DNA from 2 places in the Peribacillus sp. ACCC06369 genome. Region 2 is predicted to be linked to the other one. Evidence: predicted binding sites of a transcription regulator. Region 2 holds the regulator's gene; the other holds the start of a gene.
The links. The regulator LexA, encoded in region 2, represses DNA repair genes until DNA is damaged. The targets are predictions, from matches to a motif close to CGAACATATGTTCG.

Region 1 (3,841 bases), 740 kb from region 2:
AGCTTTATACGCTGTAAACTCCTCATCAAGGAGGCGCACTTTTGAACTTGGAGCAACATCAAGCCCACCAGCCAGCAGCATTTCACGATCACTATCTGAAAATATCCCGTCAGATAAAGCTTTCCCTGGCAAAACCCCTTCATTCAAGCCGATAACAAAAGCTGTCTTCACATCATCGAGGCGGGATAAATCCAGATTAGCGACTAGGACTTGGTCAATTGCAGGCGGTACCAAAGAAAATTCAAGAGATTCCAGGCCAGCTTCAATGATTGACGCAAACTGTTTCATGGACAGCTCTTCCCCGCTCAGCAGTTCAACGAATTGGTCCAATAGGTCGACAACCGCGTTCCACGTTTGCTCATGCTCTCTAGCCGATACCAAATCACCTGATTCTTCTGCCTCTAGTTTAAGCTTTTCCAATTTTTCCGGTACATGCAATTCTTCAAGATATAGATAAAGGGCTTCACACAATTCCCTGCCATTAGCAGCCTTCTTAACCCGTTTTGAGAGCTTCAAGATGGGCTCGGTAAATAATTGCTTCATCTCATTCAACTCTTGCTCAAGCTTCATTTCCTTATCCGTTTGGTTCCGGTCCTCGAGTTCCAGTCCGCGGAAGCGCCGGTAGGTCCAACGATCTTTGGACGTCCACCTGCTTCCTTTAATTCCACGGGCGAGCACATAGTTTTCCAGCTTATCTACCTGTTCGCGCATCCTATCGTGATTTTTTTGCAGAGGAAATAGAAGCTCCGTCTTGATTGCACGAAATACCGGCTCATAACGCCAATAGCCATTGATGATCTCCAAGGTGGAACGAATCAGTTCAATCAGGGGATGATTCAGCATGGTCCGTTTGGAATCGACGAACAATGGAATTTGATAATCCCTAAACACGGTTTGTAAGATATCTGCGTATGCTTCTCCATTACGGACTAAAATCGCAATATCACGGAAACGGTGCTGTTTTTGTCTGACCAGCGACAAGATGTCCCGGGCAACTCCTTCAATCTCAGCCCTGCGGTTAACTGCCTGGGCAATCGTTACATCAGGTGAATGCTCAAACGTCCGTGCAGGACGAATGGCAAAATAAGTTTCCAGATGATTCAGCCCCGGACTCTTTCCGAACCTCTCAGTCCCTTTTAAGATTCGATCTTCTGTAATTGGTATACCGTTCCTCAATCCAGCCTGATAAAGGTGATGATACAGATTCCCCGTTTGCCTGAACAATTGCAAATCATCAGGAGCATATTGCCTGTAGGGCTGATCTAACGTCAGCGAGATCGTTACACTCCTGCACAGCTTCATCATTTCTTCCACAATCAATAATTCCTGTGGCGTCAAGCTATAAAAACCATCGATATATATATCCGCATTCCTTATATATGAAGACTCTGACATTTTCTCGATAAGCAAAGTGAAATAGTCTTCGGAATCTAAATATTTGTCAACCATTTCATCCTCAAAAGCCTGATAGACCAATTCAAGGTCATGCAGTTTATCCTGAATGCCGCTGCCGGACGGTGATGTTTCGGCCAAATAATTTTGAATGTCATCAGGTTGGATGCAATACTGCTTGAACTCAGCCAGCATTAGTTCCATCTGTGCAATGAACCCCTGCTTATCAGCAGAGCGGCGAAACATCTTTAAATCTTCCTTTTTATCATCCATGATCTTCCGTATCAACATATTAACGCCAACGCTGTCCAAATGTAGCCGGCTCATTCCCCCAGTTTCCTGAAGAACGCGCCAAGCCAGCCTGCTAAAACTGAAAACCTGTGTCCGGATCATTCCGGCAAGGCCTGGTGTTTTAATTAATTTATATTCAGATAGAAACGTCATCTGATCAGGAACGAGGTAGATAATTGGATTGCCTTCGGGATCTTCTGCCAATTTGGAGCGAATTTCGTCCAATATATGCGAAGTTTTCCCTGCACCCGATCTTCCCAGTAAAAAACGGAGTGACATCTCTTTTCCCCCTTATACAACATAATATCTAGATCTATCATACCAGAAATACTTTCTTTTTTATGACTAGGTTTCTGTTTCCAATTAGGCACACTTTCTATTATTTTACCGTTTCCCTTAAAAAAACACCAATCGTACGTTCGCGTTTTCCCCAAAAGAAAAAGCCCTCATAATTTTCGGGCTTCGAATCATTCACCTGTAAATCTATAATTGAATTCTTTGAGCGGCCAATATCGAACATCGACTTTACCGATAACATTTTCAACAGGTATATAACCAAAGTGACGGCTGTCCGCACTTTCAAGACGATTATCACCCATGACAAAAAGCTTGCCCTCCGGGACTGTGGTCATGTCCGTCAATTCTTTTAAGGTAAAATCACCCGTAAAATCCTGTCCCGGAAAACCTTCCTTATATTTCTCAAGATAAGGCTCATCCACTTTCTCACCATTTACGTAAAGCCAATCATCTTTATAACGAATGCGGTCACCTGCAATCCCTATAACTCGCTTAACATAATCTTCTTGTGAATTCGCATGAAAAACAATAATGTCAAATCGGTTGATATCATGAATCTGGTAATTGATTTTATTCACGACAAGTTTATTACCATCTTCAAGGGTCGGCTGCATCGATTTTCCTTCAACATCATAGCTTGAAAAGAAAAAAGTACGGATTAAGATGTAAATAACAAAAGCTATCATGGCTGCTTTTATCCAATCGGATAAAGTATTCTTGTTTGTTTTTTCCATCTAGTTCAACCCCTACTACATTTATATACTAATTTATTGTCCTTCTTCTCTCTTCATGCTTTTATTTAACCGGACTTCCAGTCTTTTTCCTACATACCACAGGATAAAGATGACAATCCCGATAATGATCGTACGCACAGGTTTATGTATTAAGGACACTAAATCGTAACCTACGAAGCTGATCGTAAAAATCATCACCGCTTTCCCTCCTACGACTGCAAGTCCATATTGCAAAGGACTGACTTTTGAAAGTCCTGCCACGATATTCACGATAGCCGATGGAGTAAAAGGGAAGCAGAGCAGTATGAACAGGGGACCGAATCCATGGCTTTCCACCCAAACCATCAACCTCTGTACCTGCTTATGTTTTTGCAAAAATCTAAAAAACCTCATTTGACCATATCTTCTAATAATAAAAAAGATCATAAAAGAACCAGCTACAGCACCAATCCAAGAAAATAAAAACCCCCACCAGAGACCAAAAGCCGTTGCATTAGCAAGCACGAACACCACTAAGGGCAAAAAGGGCAAAAAGGCTTCCAGCATCGGCAGTAAGATCCCAGGAATTGGACCGAATGAGCGATATTGCTGAATAAGCGCCGATATATGATCAAGTGTAAACCACTCACGTATAGTATCCAAATCCATAATTATCTCCCTCGACATGCTACTATAAAAGCAGCATAAACTTATTAAAAACCGTTTATTTTAGATATATCACTTTCCCCTGAAATTGCAAGAATTATTATCCATATATCTTCATACTTTCCCTATCTCAGGAAAACATAATCTTGTTAACAAAAATTTCATCATTTATCAAAATTGCTTGCATATGCACTGAAAATGCATTAGGATTAAAAAATGAGAACAAACGTTCTAACTTTTACTAAGTATACATATTAATATTGTAAACGTGCTACTTTAGAAAGGAGCGGTCATGATGACCCGCATTCCAGAAGATGACCGAAATATGATTGAAAAAGCCATCTACCTCCCTATGGTTATTACAGTCTTGAACCGGGATCTCAAGGTCATCGAAATTAGTCCGTTTAAATTAAAAAGGCCCTATTCGGAACTAGTCGAACATATTTTAACGGTGGTCCAGGACGATCTTGCCGAGGTACGGC
Region 2 (3,841 bases):
GGTAGGGATGAATTTTGGTGGAATATGAAAAATGACCTTAATAAGTTGAGTAAGAATCATGATGGTAGGAATGGCTATCACTGCATCCCAAAAGTTTGTATGGATGGTTGGGTAGTCCATAATGTCACCACCTTAATTTAGAAGTTTTATAAAATTAATTTTTACCAATTATAAAAGGTTTATACCATAGTAATTCAAAAGTTTATGCAAATGGTTATGAAGATTTTCAGCTTCAATTAAAAAGCCATCAATCCATTGAATATTAATTGGTTTGATGGCTTTTACTAGAGAGTGAGAATGATTAATCCAAATTGAAGCCGTACTTTGTAAGTTATCACCTTATTGATAATAGTGAAAACAATTAATAACATTTTTTTTGCTGGACAAGCTGTAAAGTTTCTCATAGTTTAGAATACGATAAGAATGAAGATATCCAACTAATAATGGGAGGTTCTAATGAGCGAGGAATCGTTTATTAAGGAAATTGCTCCTTATGCCCAAAAAATTCAATAGGAATTTAAAATTTTACCTTCTGTTGTCATTGCACAAGCTTGTTTGGAGAGTGGTTATGGGACAAGCTTATTAGCAAATCAAGGGAAAAATATATTCGTACAAAAGGTGACTATAAAGGAGAATCTGTCATTATTCAAACAATCGAATAAGTCAACGATACGCCTGTTCAAGTATGGTCCAAATTCAGAAGATATCCAACATGGGCAGAAAGTTTACAAGATCTTGCCAATCTATATGTAAAGGGGACTTCATGGAATAGAAGTTTGTATACAGCTGTCATTAGTAAAAAAGATTACAAAAAGGCACTTCAAGCAATATTCGATGCGGGCTACGCCTCGGACCCGAAATATATAGAAAAACTGGTGAATCTAATCGAAACAAGTGATTTAACTAAATATGACGCAAGCAACGAAGAGGTCTATCATATAGTCAAAAAGGGGGAATCCGTCTCTGAACTTGCCAAAGCATATGGTTCTACACAAGTGCAGATTCAACAGTGGAAGGGTTGGCCGATCTTAATCTCATTAAAGTGAACCAAAGATTAAGAGTGAAATGAACTTTTAACAGGGAGCGGGATTTTAACGCTCCCTTTTTTTATTTGAATGCGGGTTTCCTATTTTTCAAAATACATATATCCAGAAAGGCGTTAGTTTCCCTTTCATCCTGCATAAATGAGAATGGATGTTAATAATCTTAAGAAAACTCGATTCTATCAAAAAAATATATCAAAACCTAGTCTTCCATATGCATAATAAGAGAATTCGAGACATAAATTAAACAAACAAAAAAAGCGCGGTTAGCGCTTTTAGTGTATTTGTCTATATAAGCCTATAACTTTTCCAAGTATCGAAACATCTCTTAAAATAATTGGTTCCATATTCGAGTTCTCAGGCTGAAGCCTTATGTAATCCGGTTCCTTAAAGAATCGTTTTACAGTGGCTTCATCATCTTCCGTCATGGCCACGACGATATCTCCATTATTGGCGCTGCTTTGTTGTTTCACGATGACATAATCTCCATCATGAATTCCTGCTTCGATCATACTTTCACCCATGATTTCCAGCATGAATACATGGTCATCATGCGGAACCATGCTTTCGGGAAGCGGAAAGTATTCTTCTATGTTTTCGATGGCCGTTATCGGCATGCCCGCTGTTACTTTTCCAAGTAACGGAACGTTCACGACATTAACTTTGGGGATATTGTTCGCTTCCTCCAAATTCAGTATTTCAATGGCCCTCGGCTTGGTTGGGTCACGTCTTATCAGGCCTTTACTTTCCAGGCGGGATAAATGTCCGTGTACTGTTGAACTTGATGCAAGTCCAACTGCTTCACCAATCTCCCGTACGGAAGGTGGATACCCTTTTTGGCGGACCTCTTCTTTAATGAAATCAAGGATATCTTGCTGCCGTTTTGATAGTTTAGTCATATGTGCACCTCTTCTCCAATGTTCTTTGCTACATTATAGCATGGCCCCCAACTCTATACAAACATAAGTTCGAATTTTGTTGTTGACTGAAACAAACGTTCGTATTATAATTTGAACGTAACATACGAACGAACATTCGCTTTGGAGGGATATTTATGAAAAAATTATACAAAAATTATATTTCTACGATTCTATTAGCGGGATCGGTATTCATCTTTTCAATTTTATTCTCTTGTACATTAGACAATGATCAAAAAAAGGATTTCCTTTCTATAGAAGTAAGTGAAGGCGACACCCTATGGGGAATTGCCGAAGAGTATGAAGAAGCTGATTTGACAAAAAAAGAATTCATTGGTTGGATAGAAGAGCATAATGGAGTCAGGGCGGATACGATTAAACCTGGTCAAGTCATTGTCATACCGGTTAAAGGGGAAGAACTTGTTCAGAATTTGGCCAGTCAGCAGTAAGTAGTGAAGGTAGGGTATTATGAAGGCAGTAATCTATTGTAGGGTTAGCACAGAAAAAGAATCCCAGGAAACATCATTGGCACGGCAGGAAGATGAATTAGTTAAATTGGCGGAAAAGATGGATGTGGAAGTTGTTTCCATAATAAAAGAACAGGCAAGCGGTTATGAGTTAAATCGGGATGGCATATTTGACATGCTTGAACTATTTAAAACCAAAGAAGCTGAAGTTCTATTAATCCAGGACGAAACTAGACTGGGGAGGGGAAATGCCAAAATAGCCCTTTTCCATGTCATCCTTAAAGAAGACGTGAAAATTTATACGCTCTCACACGATGGAGAACTTGAGTTATCTGATTCGGATGCCATGGTCATCCAGATAGTCGGTATTGTAGAAGAATATCAAAGGAAACTACATAATCTAAAAATAAAACGCGGGATGATAAGAGCGGTTGAAAAAGGATACCGTCCGCAAAAAAATCTTCATAACCAAAGGAATTCTACTGGAAGGGAACGTATGGAGATTCCAATTGAAGAAATTATTAAACTCCGGGCCAATGGATTGACATTTGCAGAAATCGCAGCCACTTTAAGGGGCTTTGGATACAATGTATCTAAAGCCACTGTGAACAGGCGTTTTCTCGAACATCAACTCAATACAGAGGAAAGTCAATCATAGAACTTGTAATTTCGCTTTTTTTTTAATACCATGACAATATCCGCAGATTACGAAGGAGCGAAATTATGCTATCAAAAGAAAAATTAGCCCGTATTAATGAACTTTCAAAAAAGGCCAAGGCTGAAGGTTTGACGGAAGTTGAGGCGAAAGAGCAAACCCAATTAAGAAGTGAGTATTTGGAGACATTCAGACGGTCCATGTCCGATACGTTGGAGCATGTGAAAGTCGTTGATCCAGAAGGTAATGACGTCACTCCTCAAAAGATAAAGAGTATTAAAGAAAAAAGAAACTTACATTAATGCTTGGACTATTCTCATGGAACACTCCATTTGTGGATTCTTTTAGCCTTTAGGAATAAAAAGAGAGTGCATTCATGTATGTATTCCCCTATTTAGCTTAATCTAAATAGGGGACTTCTCAAATTTGTAGAAAATTGTAATATTGGGTTAGTAAATAGTGATTTTAGTTGTGATATTATGCTGGTCACTATAATATAAAGAGGTACATTACAGGAAGGGATGTTTTACTATATGTTAGATAAATTAGATGCACTTTCTATCAATACGATTCGTACGTTATCGATTGATGCAATTGAAAAGGCTAATTCCGGCCATCCAGGTATGCCGATGGGGGCAGCGCCGATGGCGTATAAACTATGGACTGAATATATGAATCATAACCCGAAAAATCCGGATTGGTTTAATAGGGATCGCTTTGTTCTTTCAGCTGGTCATGGGTCTATGCTGTTATACAGTC

Region 1: the regulator LexA is predicted to act here: its motif matches at 2,092-2,105, upstream of addB (helicase-exonuclease AddAB subunit AddB).

What each region holds. Positions count from the first base shown of each region.
Region 1 covers NZ_JAUCEN010000002.1:1,212,796-1,216,636, reverse strand. Annotated here, with positions in the region: gene addB (helicase-exonuclease AddAB subunit AddB) at 1-1,962, opposite strand, end outside; gene lepB (signal peptidase I) at 2,151-2,714, opposite strand; gene QUF78_RS06785 (TVP38/TMEM64 family protein) at 2,748-3,362, opposite strand; gene QUF78_RS06780 (YhjD family protein) at 3,655-3,841, shown strand, end outside.
Region 2 covers NZ_JAUCEN010000002.1:1,947,909-1,951,749, forward strand. Annotated here, with positions in the region: gene QUF78_RS10415 (hypothetical protein) at 1-120, opposite strand, end outside; gene QUF78_RS10420 (glucosaminidase domain-containing protein) at 523-753, shown strand; partial or broken gene QUF78_RS27995 (LysM peptidoglycan-binding domain-containing protein) at 681-1,046, shown strand; gene lexA (transcriptional repressor LexA) at 1,319-1,942, opposite strand; gene yneA (cell division suppressor protein YneA) at 2,098-2,409, shown strand; gene QUF78_RS10440 (YneB family resolvase-like protein) at 2,429-3,085, shown strand; gene QUF78_RS10445 (DUF896 domain-containing protein) at 3,151-3,384, shown strand; gene tkt (transketolase) at 3,616-3,841, shown strand, end outside.